Linked DNA regions of Oleomonas cavernae. The protein of the gene in region 2 binds, or shares a complex with, the protein of the main gene of each other region. Links are inferred from orthologs where the notes say so. Each region holds a gene or a part of one and is shown on either strand. Other genes may lie near its edges.

Region 1 (5,865 bases), 1.4 Mb from region 2 along the record:
CAACGACGCAGCCATGTTCGCAAACACGGCGCGGCGGTGCGAATTGTCCATGCCGAGCTTCACTCGGGCAACGCGATGACGCATGGGACCTCTCCCGTTTCTCTATCCAGTAGGGCGAGCCTTGTGGGCCAGCCTCAGAAATTGTTCTCTTCGAGGCGCTTGGCGAGCTCCTCGATGTTCTCAGGCGGCCAGTCGGGCACTTCCATGCCCAGGTGCAGGCCCATCTGCGCCAGAACTTCCTTGATCTCGTTCAGCGACTTGCGGCCGAAGTTCGGGGTGCGGAGCATTTCCGCCTCGGACTTCTGGATCAGGTCACCGATGTAGACGATGTTGTCGTTCTTCAGGCAGTTCGCCGAACGGACGCTGAGTTCCAGCTCGTCGACCTTGCGCAGCAGGTTGCGGTTGAACTTGGGCTCGAGCGGGGTCGACTCGCGGATCTCCTGGCGCGGCTCCTCGAAGGAGATGAAGCGCTGGAGCTGGTCCTGCAGGATGCGGGCGGCGATCGCGACCGCGCGGTCGGGCTCGATCGCGCCATTGGTCTCGACCTGCATCACCAGCTTGTCGAGTTCGAGGTTCTGGCCCTCGCGGGTGTTCTCGACCCGGTAGGCGACCTTGCGGACGGGGCTATAGAGGCTGTCGACCGGGATCAGGCCGATCGGGGCGTCCTCGGGACGGTTGCGGTCGGCCGGGACGTAACCCTTGCCATTCTGCACCGTGAATTCCATGTGGATCTTGGCGCCGTCGTCGAGCGAGCACAGCACCAGGTCGGGGTTCAGGATCTCGATGTCCGACGGCACGGTGATCTGGCCGGCGGTCACCTCGCCCGGGCCCTGGGCCTTCAGGGTCATGCGGCGCGCGCCTTCGACATGCATGCGCAGGGCGATCTGCTTGATGTTCAGGATGATGTCGGTCACGTCCTCGCGAACGCCCGGGATCGACGAGAACTCGTGCAAAACGCCGTCGATCTTCACCGCGGTCACGGCAGCACCCTGCAGCGACGACAGCAGGATCCGGCGCAGCGAGTTGCCCAGCGTCAGGCCGAAGCCGCGCTCCAGCGGCTGCGCGACGACAGTCGCGAACCGCTTGGGATCATCGCCGCCGACCACTTCGATCTCGGCCTTCTTGAGGTTCTTCCAGTTGTCCTGAATCACGTCTTCGACCTCATCCTTGGCTTGCCGGCGGCGTCGGATCATCGGATCCCCTGACACCATCGGCAAAATAGGGTGCCCTACCCCACGCCCCGGCCAGTCCATACCGGCGGGGCGGAATGCCGTGCCGCCACGAGCGGCACGGGCTCAATGCTATTCAGACGCGGCGACGCTTGGGCGGACGGCAGCCGTTGTGCGGGATCGGGGTCACGTCGCGGATCGACGTGATCTGGAAACCGACCGCCTGCAAGGCGCGCAGGGCCGACTCGCGGCCCGAACCCGGACCGGTCACCTCGACCTCGAGGATGCGCACGCCGTGTTCCTGCGCCTTGCGGCCAGCGTCTTCGGCGGCGACCTGCGCGGCATAGGGGGTCGACTTGCGGCTGCCCTTGAAGCCCATCGTCCCGGCCGAGGACCACGAAATCGCGTTGCCCTGCGCGTCGGTGATGGTGATCATCGTGTTGTTGAAGCTGGCGTTCACATGCGCCACGCCCGAGGTGATGTTCTTGCGCTCGCGGCGCTTCACCCGTGCCTTTTCAACCGCCATCTCAATAACCTCTCCAGGGCGCCCGGCGCCCGTGTTGTCTCAGGGGACGGGGCGCGACCGGCGCGCCCCACCCGAATTACTTCTTCTTGCCCGCGATCGGCTTCGCCGGGCCCTTGCGGGTCCGCGCGTTGGTGTGGGTGCGCTGGCCATGCACCGGCAGCCCACGGCGGTGACGCAGGCCGCGGTAGCAGCCCAGGTCCATCAACCGCTTGATGTTCATCGCCACTTCGCGCCGCAGATCGCCCTCGACCAGATAGTCGCGATCGATCACTTCACGGATCTGGCTGACCTCGGATTCAGAAAGCTGGTTGACCCGGCGGCCGTCGGCGATGCCGACCTTCGTCACGATCTCCTTGGCCTTCTGCTGACCAATGCCATGGATATAGGTCAAAGCAATCTCGACCCGCTTATTGGTCGGAATGTTGACGCCTGCGATACGAGCCACCGCTAACCTCTTCGTGCCAAACGTTTCGTCGAAACCAGAACTTGTTCGCCCGACGCCTGCCAGGCGGACGCGCAAACGACAAGCGCGCCGCAGAGCATGCCCTGCCGACGAGAAGGGCGGATTATATGAGTCGGCAGGTCCATGTCAATCACTCAAGCCGCCACGACGTCGAGTTCTCGCTCGATTTGGCGAGTCACGTCGTCGATGGGGGCCATGCCGTCGACCGTGCGCAGCACGCCGCGCGCCCGGTAGTAGGGCAGCAGCGGCGCCGTCTGGGCGTGGAAGGCTTCCAGGCGGCTGCGCACCGTCTCGGCATTGTCGTCGGCCCGGCGCTTGAAGTTGGTCGAGCCGCAGATGTCGCAAACCCCGGCCACCTTGGGCTGCTGGAACTTGTCGTGATAGCCGGCATTGCACTTGGCGCAGGTGTAGCGGCCCGACACGCGCTCGACCAGGACCTCGTCGTCGACCTGCATTTCGATGACGGCGTCGAGCGCCAAGCCGCGCGTGGCCAGCATGCTGTCCAGGGCTTCGGCCTGGGCCACGGTGCGCGGGAAGCCGTCCAGGATGAAGCCACCCTTGCAATCGTCCTGGGCAATCCGGTCGGCGATGATGCCGACCACGATATCGTCGGAAACGAGTTGGCCCGCCTCCATCACCGCCTTGGCCTTACGGCCCACGTCGGTACCGGCAGCAACGGCCGCGCGCAGCATGTCGCCGGTCGAAAGCTGTACCAGCCCCCTGGCACGCTCCAGACGCTGTGCCTGGGTGCCCTTGCCGGCCCCTGGCGGCCCCAGCAGAATCAGATTCATTTGCCCCTGCCCTTCAACTTCGACTTGCGGATCAGGCCCTCGTACTGGTGTGCCAGAAGGTGGCTCTGGATCTGGGCGACCGTGTCCATGGTCACGCTCACCACGATCAGGAGCGAGGTGCCGCCGAAATAGAACGGCACCGAGTACTGGGTGATCAGGATCTCGGGCAGGATGCAGACCGCCGACAGATAGGCCGCACCGACCACCGTGAGGCGGGTCAGGATATGGTCCAGATGATTGGCGGTGCGGATGCCCGGCTTGATCCCCGGGATGAAGCCGCCGTATTTGCGCAGGTTTTCGGCGGTCTCGGTCGGGTTGAAGACGATCGCGGTATAGAAGAAGCAGAAGAACACGATGCCGCCGATGTAGAGCGCCATATAGAGCGGCTGCCCATGGGCCAGCAGGCGGGTGACGGTCTGCAGCCATTCCGGCCCGCCGGTCCCGGCGAAATTCACAACCGTGGTCGGCAGCAGCAGCAGCGACGAGGCGAAGATCGGCGGGATGACGCCCGCGGTGTTCAGCTTCAGCGGCATGTGCGAGGACTCGCCGCCGAACACCTTGTTACCCACCTGGCGCTTGGGGTACTGGACCAGGATCCGCCGCTGGGCGCGCTCGAAGAACACGATGAAGGCGACGACCACGACCACCAGCAGCAGGATGGCGACGATGACGAAGGCCGAGATGGCGCCGGTCCGGCCCAGTTCCAGGGTCTTGACCAGCGCGGTCGGCAGGGCCGCGACGATACCGGCGAAAATGATCAGCGAAATGCCGTTGCCGACCCCGCGCGAGGTGATCTGCTCGCCCAGCCACATCAGGAACACGGTGCCGCCGGTCAGGGTGATCACGGCCTCGATGCGGAAGCCCAGGCCCGGGTCGAGCACGGCGCCGCGGCCGTTGGCGCTCATGCCCTCGAGCCCCACGGCAATGCCGTAGGCCTGGATGAGGGCCAGGAACACGGTGCCGTAGCGCGTGTACTGGTTGAGCTTCTTGCGCCCCGCCTCGCCTTCCTTCTTCAGCGCCTCCATGGTGGGAGACACCGTGGTGAGGAGTTGGACGATGATCGAGGCGGTGATGTAAGGCATGATGTTCAGGGCGAAAATCGTCATGCGCCCCAGCGCACCGCCTGCGAACACGTCGAACATGCCAAGAATGCCGCCCTGGTTCTGCGCGAAGATCGCGGCAAGAGCCCCAGGGTCGACACCCGGAATCGGAATATAGGTCCCCAGGCGATAGACGATCAACGCGCCCAGCGTGAACCACAGCCGGCGCTTGAGCTCCGTCGCCTTGGAAAACGAGCTCCAGGAAAGGTTCGCTGCGAGCTGTTCGGCCGCGGATGCCATCGCAGTTCTCCTAAAAGCCGCCGTCAGGGCTGCGCCCGAGGCCGGACTTTACGCATACGAGGGACGAAAACCCGCGTGACCAAACGCCTCGCCACTAAAGGCCAAGGTGCCTGGTCCGCGGGTTCGGTTTCGTCGTCAGGCGCGCGCCGCTTCCCGGGCTTCGCGCTTCGCGATCTGCGCCTTGCGGCGCGCGACCTTCTTGCCTTCCTTGCGCGGCACTTCGCGCTTGGCAATGATGGCAACCTTGCCGCCGGCGGCTTCCACCGCTTCGACCGCCTTGGCCGACGCCGCGTCGACTTCGATCGTCAGGTTGGTGGTCAGGGTGCCCTGCGCCAGCAGGCGCACGGGCATGCCGCGACGGGTGCCCAGCACGCCGGCTTCCGCCAGGCGCGCCACGGTCACGGTCTCGCCAGCAGCCAGGCGGCCGGCCTCGACCGCGGCCTGGATCTTGCCCAGGTTGACCGCCAGGTATTCCGTGCGGAACAGGTTCACGAACCCGCCCTTGGGCAACCGGCGATGGATCGGCATCTGGCCGCCCTCGAAGCCCTTGATGGCCACGCCGGAGCGCGCCTTCTGGCCCTTCACGCCACGGCCGGAGGTCTTGCCCTTGCCCGAACCGATACCGCGGCCGACGCGCATCCGCGCAGGACGCGACCCGGGATTGTCGGCAATGTCTGTCAGTTTCATTTCGAAATCCTCAACCTCTGCGGTTTCGAAACGGCCGTTATTCGGCCGCTTCGACCTTCACGAGATGCTTGACCTTCTCGATCATGCCGCGGACCGAAGGGGTATCCTCCAGCACGCTCACACGATGCAGCTTGTTCAGGCCCAGACCGATCAGCGTCGCTTCCTGGTACTTCGGGCGGCGGATCGGGCTGTTGATCTGAGTAAGCTTGACCTTGGCGCTCATCTTACATCACTCCGGCTGGGCTTCGGCCGCGTCGGCATCGCCGCGACGGCCCTGGCCGACGAGGTCGGCGACGCGCTTGCCGCGCTTCGCCGCCACCGAACGGGGCGACAGGCTGTTCTGCAGGGCGTCGAACGTGGCGCGCACCATGTTGTGCGGGTTCGACGAACCCAGCGACTTGGTGACCACGTCATGCACGCCCAGGGTCTCGAAGACGGCGCGCATCGGGCCGCCGGCGATGATGCCGGTGCCCGGGGGGCGGCGCGCAGCACCACGCGACCGGCGCCGTGACGGCCCTCGATGTCGTGATGCAGGGTGCGGCCCTCGCGCAGGTGGACGCGGATCAGCTTGCGCTTGGCCGCTTCCGTCGCCTTGCGGATCGCCTCGGGAACCTCGCGCGCCTTGCCGTGGCCGAAGCCGACCCGGCCCTTGCGGTCGCCGACGACGACGAGCGCCGCGAAACCGAAGCGCCGGCCGCCCTTCACCACCTTGGCGACGCGGTTGATGTGGACCAGCTTGTCGACGAGTTCGTCAGCCTGCTGGCGATCGCCTTCATTGTGCCGTGCCATGTCTTATGTCCTTCCTTCGGCGCTCAGAACTCGAGGCCGCCCTCGCGGGCTCCGTCGGCAAGCGCCTTTACACGGCCGTGATAGAGGTAGCCGCCGCGGT
Region 2 (7,702 bases):
TCGACGTGAACTTGGACGGCGTCACGCTGCTCAACATCGAGACGCTCCGCGGCACCGATATCAGGATTTCGATCGAGGACGCAGAGAGACTCGCCAATTTCAGCGCGCACAACGTCTATCTCAAGGACGGCGGTGTCTTGGACTTCGGCACGTCGGATTTTGCCTACATGTTGTCGGTACACTTCGCCGACGAGGCGACCACGCTCGACCTGCGCACACCTGCAGGTGCCTTTCCGCGCAAAACCGCCACCAGCGTCTATGGCGGCGCCGGCGACGACATCATCTATGCCGGCGCCAACCAGTCGACCATCGATGGCGGTGGCGGCGACGATGTAATCTACAATGACAACACGTGGCGCGTCACCGGTGGCGACGGCGCCGACCGTTTCGTGTTCAAGGCCAAGAAGGTCTGCGTCATTACCGACTTTGAAGATGGCATCGACACGTTCGACGTCAGCGCCCTGGGCTATCACACTTTCGACGAAATGGTCGCCGCCGGCTTCAGCGTGACCGAGAACTATACGGGTGGCGTGCGGGTCAATCTGGGCCAGAGCACCACGCTGCTGCTGAACACCATGCCCCTCGACACGATCGAGGCCAGCGACTTCCTCTTCGCCTGATCACGCACGGCGTCCGGCCGCTTCTCGCGGCCGGATGCTACACGTTACACCTCCAGCGCGCGGCGCAGGCTGTCGATTTCCTCGTGGAAGGTGGTGTCGGCGGCGCAGAGTTCTTCGATCTTGCGCACGGCATGGATCACCGTGGTGTGGTCGCGGCCGCCGAACTTGCGGCCGATTTCGGGCAGGGAGCGCGAGGTCAGCTGCTTGGCCAGGTACATCGCCACCTGGCGCGGCCGGGCCACCACGCGCGCCCGCCGGGCCGACAGCATGTCGTTCATGCGCACGCTGTAATAGTCGGCGACCTTGCGCTGGATGTCCTCGATCGTCACCCGGCGGTCGTTGGCCCGCAGCAGGTCCTGCAGAACCTCCTGGGCCATGTCGATGGTGATCGGCCGGCCCACCAGTTCGGCATAGGCGACGACGCGGTTGAGCGCGCCTTCCAGCTCGCGGACATTGGAGGTGATGCGGTGCGCCAGGAACTCGACCACGCGCTTGGGCACTTCGCTCTGGCCCAGGCTTTCGATCTTCTGGTCCAGGATGCCTAGGCGCAGCTCGTAGTCGGTCGGGTGGATGTCGGCGACCAGACCCCAGCCCAGGCGGGACCGGATGCGTTCCTCGATGCCTTCGAGGTCGGTCGGTGAGCGATCGGCCGAAATGATCACCTGGCGGTTGTGGTCGACCAGGGCGTTGAAGGTATGGAAGAACTCTTCCTGGGTCGAATCTTTCCCTGAGATGAACTGCACGTCGTCGATCATCAGGACGTCGACCGAACGGAACTGCTCCTTGAACACCATGGTGTCCTTGAAGCGCAGGGCCCGGATGAACTGGTACATGAACTTCTCGGCCGAGAGATAGATCACCCGGCGATGCGGCTGGCGCTCGCGGATCGCCCAGGCGATGCCATGCATCAGGTGGGTCTTGCCCAAGCCGACGCCGCCATAGAGGAACAGCGGGTTGAACTTGACCGCGTCGCCCTCGGCCACGCGGCGGGCGGCGGCATGCGCCAGCTCGTTGGACTTGCCGACGACGAAATTATCGAAGGTGAAGCGCGGGTCGAGCGGCGCGCCGACCTCGCGGTCGCTCGCTGCCGCGCTCGCCGCGCCCGCCGTCGCGGGCGCGCGGGCCGCCGCCCCGTCGCCTTGGGCAAAACCGATCGCCGGCGCGGTGCGGGAGCCATAGCCGCCGACCGGTGCATTATAGGCGGTCGCCTTGGCCGCGGTAGCGCCGCCGATCACGGCGGCCGGGGCCGGGTCCGGCACGACCGCATCGACCCCGTTGCCGGCCACTGCCGCCGCGGCGGCCATGCGCGGCTGGACGATGAAATCGACCTGGGCCACCACCGGCGCCTCGACCCGCCACAGGGCGACCAGGCGGTCGGCAAAATGGCTGCGCACATAGTCGCGCATGAAGGTGGTCGGCACGCCCAGGACCACGGTGCCAGACGCCCGCATCTCGATCAGGCCCAGCGGCCGGATCCAGCTTTGGAACGTGTTGTCACCGAGTTCCAGCCGGAGGCGTTTCTTGACCGCCGTCCACGCCGCCTCGAATTGTTGATTGGTAAACATCCGTGACAGACCCCGACCCCTGCCGATACCGCCGCCGGCTGAAGGCGAACAACCGCCCCCGTCGACTTGTACTGACCTCAACGAAGCGCGTTGCCGCTTCAGCTCTGCTGCCAGGGCAGTCCCGCGGCCTTCCAGCCGCCGACCGCGCCCCGGTGCCGGCTGCCGTCGAGATCGCCCTCGAAACCGCCGGTGATATTGTATGCCGGTGCCAGACCCGCCTTGGTCACGGCCAGCGCCGCCGACCTGGACCGGGCACCCGAGCGGCACAGAAACAGGATCGGCGACCCGGGGTGGTGACCCGCCCCGCTCAAGACCGCCTCGAGCTCTGCCAGGAAATTGCCGTTGGCCGTCATGCCGGGGAAATGAGCCCAGGCGACCAGCGCCGGCTTCTTGCCGAGGCCGCCCAGATCCGGCACGCCGACGAAGCTCCATTCCGCCGCGGAACGGACATCGACAAGCACGGCCCCGGAGTCCTGGCCAAGGATGCGCCACGCATCGTCGGGGGTGATGTCACCCGCGTAATCCGCCACGACTCCACTCCTCTCCTTCACACGGCGCGACCCCACCCCGGCCTGCCGCGCGTCATGCGCCGACATCGCCTGGAATTCGATCGGCAAGGGCCGCCCGCCCATTTCGGGCACACAAGCAGCCCTCAACTGCAACTTCGGTTGCTTCGCCCCGAATACCTAAACACGCAAGTAATCAGCGCGCACTTGTCTTGACTATTAGACGAGCACGTCCCGCGATTACTTCCCCTTCGAGTATTCGTCCCCGCCTGCCATGCGGGGACCCACACAATAACAACGGGGCCGGGCGGAGGCAACGAGACCGAAGCACGAACGACCAAGATTCCGACTCGCGCTACTCGGTTACCGCGAATCCCGGCCTGCCTGATTTTTGCACTCGGACAGCAAAAAAATCGACGGCCCGCCGACAGGCGGGCCGTTTGCTCGGGACTTGGGGCCCCACGATGTTCGCTGGAAGAAGGGGCCGGCCAGCGGCCCCTTGGCCTAACCTTAGCGGGCGGCGAGCGCCTTGACCCGGGCCGACAGCCGGGAGACCTTGCGCGAAGCGGTGTTCTTGGGCAGCACGCCCTTGGAAACGCCGCGCGCGATCTCGGGCTCGGCCGCCGCGAAAGCCGCCTTGGCCGCCGCCGCATCACCGCTCTCCAGCGCCGTCTCGACCTTCTTGATGAAGGTGCGGATGCGCGAGACGCGGTTGCGATTGACCGCGGTACGCCGCTCGGTCACGCGCACGCGCTTCTTCGCTGATTCCGTATTCGCCATGTTCTTGAGACCTACGAGTGTGGATAACTTTAGAAAACGAGGGCGGAGGGATATCACCAAGGGGAAGAGAGGTCAATGATTAGAGTCCCTCAAACGCCGGGCGGCGGCGGCCGCGGCCTTGGCTCGCTTCGCTAAAGCGCCGCGGGGCCTCAATGGCCCAATGGCGCCTTCCATTCCCTCTCCGCCGCTTGCGGGGGAGAGGGAGGGGCCCGGCGCGCAAGCGACGGGAGGGTGAGGTGGTGGGTCGGGGAAGGGCGCGCTCTACGCCCTTGACCCACCTCACCCAACCCTCTCCCCCAAAGGGCGGAGAGGGCTTTCCCCCCCTGGGCCATTGAGGCCCCGCGGAGCTTTAGCGGAGCGAGCCAAGCGCGCTGAGGCGCGCGCCCGGCGCTTGAGGGCTTACTACTTCTGCTTGAACACCGGTTTGCGCTTCTCCACGAAGGCGGCCATGCCTTCCTTCTGGTCCTCGGTCGCGAAGGTCGAGTGGAACAGCCGGCGCTCGAACAGCACGCCTTCGGCGAGCGTGCCCTCGTAGGCGCGGTTCACCGCCTGCTTGGCCATGGCGACGATCGGCTGCGATTTCTCGGCGATCGCCGTGGCCACCTTGATCGCCTCGTCCACCAGGTCGGCAGCGGGCACGATGCGGCTGACCAGGCCGGCACGCTCGGCTTCCGCCGCATCCATCATGCGGCCGGTCAGGCACATCTCCATGGCCTTGGACTTGCCGACGAAGCGGGTCAGGCGCTGCGAGCCGCCGATGCCGGGGATGACGCCCAGATTGATCTCGGGCTGGCCGAACTTGGCGGTATCGGCCGCCAGGATGAAGTCGCACAGCATGGCGATCTCGCAGCCGCCGCCCAGGGCATAGCCGGCCACCGCCGCGATGATCGGCTTTTTGATCGCGACGATGCGGTCGTGCGGCTGGGCAAAGAAATCGGCCTTGAACATGTCCATGTAGGACTGGGGCGCCATCTCCTTGATGTCGGCGCCGGCGGCAAAGGCCTTGGCGCTGCCGGTGACGACGATGCAGCCGATGGCCTCGTCGGCGTCATAGGCCTCGAGCGCCGTGCACAATTCGCCCAGCAGTTCGGCGTTCAGGGCGTTCAGCGCCTGGGGCCGGTTCAAGGTGATCAGGCCGACAGGCCCGCGGCTTTCGGTCAGGATGGTGGCATAGGCCATGACGCGCTCCGGTACGATCGATTGGGTGGTCCGGGAGGGGTGTCGCCTAAAGCGCGTGCGGACGCAAGTTGAAGCGTACGCCCAGGGCCCCGTCGCCATCGCCCTGGCCATGCAGGGTGATGACCAGGATCTCGGTCGCCCGGCGGAAGACATATTTGTCGGCGCCGTCGTCGGCCGGCTGGTCGAGCTTCCAGCCCAGGGCCGGCAGGCTCTCGCGATAGAACCGCGCCACGTCGTCGGCCGAGACCGGGCCGGCGGTATCGACGTCCACGATACGCCCGCCGGGCGTGTCGAAGACGATGCGGGTGTCGGGCACTTCGGCGAGCCCCTCCATCAGGGGCACATCCTCGGACCCGGTCAGGAACCGGGTCGTCGCCAGGGCGGGCAGAACCAGGCCCCACAATCCCAGCAGCGCGGCAGCGGTCGGCAGCAAGCGTCTCATGGGCGGCATGATAGCCCTATCTTTGGCACCGTGAACAATAATAGGTGGAGCGGTTGGACTGGACGATGCGCTTGATGATGCCCGACCGGCAACTCAGGCAAGGCTCGCCGTCCCGGTCATAGACCCGGAAGGCATGCTGGAAATAGCCCAGCTCGCCGTCCGACTGGACATAGTCCCGCAGGGTGGAGCCACCGGCCTCGATCGCCTCGGTCAGCACGGCGCGGATCTGCGGCACCAGCCGCTCGGCCCGCGCCCCCGCCACGCTCGCCGCCTCGCGGACAGGGGATATTTTCGCCCGGAACAGGGCCTCCGAGACATAGATGTTGCCCAGGCCCGCGACCACCTTCTGGTCCAGCAGCGCGGCCTTGATCGGCGTCCGGCGCCCGGCCAGGGCCGCCGACAGGGTCGCCCCGTCGAAGCTGTTGCCCAAGGGCTCGGGCCCGATGTCCTTCAGCAGGGGATGGGCGTCCAGCGTGTCGCGGTGGTCCATCACCATCAGGCCGAAGCGGCGATGGTCGTTGAACACCACCCAGACCCCGCCCTCGGCCTTCAGGCGCAGATGGTCGTGGGTGCCGGCTTCCGGCCAATCGCCGGCGCCCACATGCATCCGCCCCGACATGCCCAGGTGGCCGATCACCACCGCGCCGTCGTCCAGTTCGATCAGCAGATACTTGGCCCGCCGCCTGATGGTCACGATCCGCCGCCCGGTCAGGCGTTCGGCGAAGCGCTCGGGAAAGGGCAGGCGCAGGTCGGGCCGGCGCACCTCGACCTGTGTCAGGCGCCGGCCTTCCAGCGCGCGGGCGAGGCCGCGGCAAACGGTTTCGACTTCGGGCAGTTCGGGCATGGCGCGAGCATAGCCACAACCCGAACGCCCCGTCAGCCCCTCACGCGATAGGCCGTGGGCCGGATGCCCAGGGTCTTGAGGCGCGAGGCCAGGGTGGTGGGCTTGATGCCCAGCCGCTCGGCCGCCCCGCCGGGCCCGGAAACCTTGCCGCCGGCGGCCCGCAAGGCGCCGACCAGGCTGGCCTCGTCGCGTGCCCGGCGGTCCTCCTCCGTCAGAATCGGCGCCGCCTCCCCCAGCGGTGCCGTCGCAACCTCGACCTTCGGGGTGCCGTCGCCGGGCAGGTCCAGGCGCAGGCGGCCGTCGCGCGCCAGGATCACGCCGCGCTCGATGACATTCTCCAGCTCGCGGACGTTGCCCGGCCAGTCGTAGCGGCACAGCCGGCGCACGTCGCCCTGGCTCAGGGTCAGCTTGCCCGCCCCCGCCTTGCGGCCCGGCCGGTCCAGGAAGTGCAGCGCCAGCAGCGGAATATCCTCGGGCCGTTCGCGCAGCGGCACGGAATGGATCGGGAAGACGTTCAGCCGGAAGAAGAGGTCGCGGCGGAAGCGGCCGCGCTTCACCTCGGCTTCGAGGTCGCGGTTGGTGGCGGCGATCACCCGCACGTCGACGGCGCGCGTGCGCGCCTCGCCGACCCGCTCGAACTGGCCCTCCTGGAGCACCCGCAGCAGCTTGCCCTGGAGGTCGAGGGGGATCTCGCCCACCTCGTCCAGGAAGATGGTGCCGCCGCCGGCCAGCTCGAAGCGGCCGATGCGGTCGCGCAGGGCGCCGGTGAAGGCGCCGCGGCTGTGGCCGAAGAATTCGCTCTCGAACAGCTCGCGCGGGATCGCCGCGCAGTTGACCCGGATCAGCGGCCGGGCCGAGCGGTCGCTGGCCTGGTGGATGGCGCGCGCGATCAACTCCTTGCCGGTCCCCGATTCGCCGGTGATCAGGACCGAGGCGTCGGTGGGCGCCACCAGCTCGACCTGGCGCAGGATGGTCTGGATCTGGGCGCTGGTGCCGATGATGCCGCGGTGGTTGCCCTCCCGCCGGATCTCTTCCTGAAGATAGGCATTCTCCAGTTCCAGCCGCTTGTGCAGGGCATCGACCTCGTCGTGGGCGGCGCGCAGGCGCTCCTCCGCCTCGCGCCGCTGGCCGATGTCGCGGAAGACGACCACGGCCCCCACCACCTCGCCGCGGTCGCGGATCGGCGTGCTGGTGTACTCGACCCACAGGGGGCGGCCGTCGCGGCGCCAGAACACCTCGTTGGCCACCTGGTGCACGGCGCCGTCGCGGAAGGCCGCATAGATCGGGCAGTCACCCTGCGGGTAGAGCGAGCCGTCGGCGTGATGGTGGTGCACCGTCGCGTGCATGTCGGTGCCCACCAGTTCCTCCGCCGACCAGCCCAGCATGCGCTCGGCCGCCGGGTTGACGAAGGTCGTGGTGCCTTCGGCGTTCACGCCGTAGATGCCCTCGCCTACCGCCCGCAGGATGAGCTGGTTCTCGCGCTCCAGATCCCGGAAGAAACGGGCCACCCGCTGCCATTCGGCGATGCCGCCCTGCATATAGAACTGGGCATCGGCATCGGTGTCGCGCCGCCGCCGCTCGTCGAGGTCGGTCAGGCCGACCAGCATCAACGGGCCCTCGGCGGTATCGATCCTGGTGCCGGCATATTCCAGGCGCACCGCACGGCCCTCGGCGCTGCGCGGGGTCAGGTTGCGGGTCCACCAGAACCCCTTGGCCAGGGCGGCCTGGGTGAAGACGATCAGGGCCGGCATCTGGCCGGGGTGAAG

Evidence for each region.
Region 1: rpsT (region 2) and rpsK share a complex: the UniProt entries of both Bacillus subtilis proteins name them as parts of the 30S ribosomal subunit. The link is inferred for Oleomonas cavernae from one-to-one orthologs.

What each region holds. Positions count from the first base shown.
Region 1 is NZ_QYUK01000011.1:2,601,395-2,607,259, forward strand. What follows is about bases 1-2,725. They hold rpsK (30S ribosomal protein S11), read right to left. Parts: upstream 1,696-2,725; coding sequence 1,306-1,695; downstream 1-1,305. Other genes in these bases: rplQ (50S ribosomal protein L17), read right to left, coding at 1-84; D3874_RS16235 (DNA-directed RNA polymerase subunit alpha), read right to left, coding at 135-1,193; rpsM (30S ribosomal protein S13), read right to left, coding at 1,772-2,140; D3874_RS16250 (adenylate kinase), read right to left, coding at 2,293-2,725. Outside these bases: more of D3874_RS16250, read right to left, coding at 2,726-2,949; preprotein translocase subunit SecY, read right to left, coding at 2,946-4,289; rpmD (50S ribosomal protein L30), read right to left, coding at 5,014-5,199; rplR (50S ribosomal protein L18), read right to left, coding at 5,789-5,865. UniProt on the Bacillus subtilis protein: Located on the platform of the 30S subunit, it bridges several disparate RNA helices of the 16S rRNA. Forms part of the Shine-Dalgarno cleft in the 70S ribosome.
Region 2 is NZ_QYUK01000011.1:3,995,540-4,003,241, forward strand. The notes cover bases 1,837-4,788. They hold rpsT (30S ribosomal protein S20), read right to left. Parts: upstream 3,472-4,788; coding sequence 3,202-3,471; downstream 1,837-3,201. Other genes in these bases: dnaA (chromosomal replication initiator protein DnaA), read right to left, coding at 1,837-2,185; D3874_RS23165 (rhodanese-like domain-containing protein), read right to left, coding at 2,284-2,715; D3874_RS23175 (enoyl-CoA hydratase), read right to left, coding at 3,874-4,650; D3874_RS23180 (hypothetical protein), read right to left, coding at 4,697-4,788. Also shown: D3874_RS23155 (calcium-binding protein), read left to right, coding at 1-620; more of dnaA, read right to left, coding at 665-1,836; more of D3874_RS23180, read right to left, coding at 4,789-5,092; mutM (bifunctional DNA-formamidopyrimidine glycosylase/DNA-(apurinic or apyrimidinic site) lyase), read right to left, coding at 5,109-5,936; D3874_RS23190 (sigma 54-interacting transcriptional regulator), read right to left, coding at 5,969-7,702. UniProt on the Bacillus subtilis protein: Binds directly to 16S ribosomal RNA.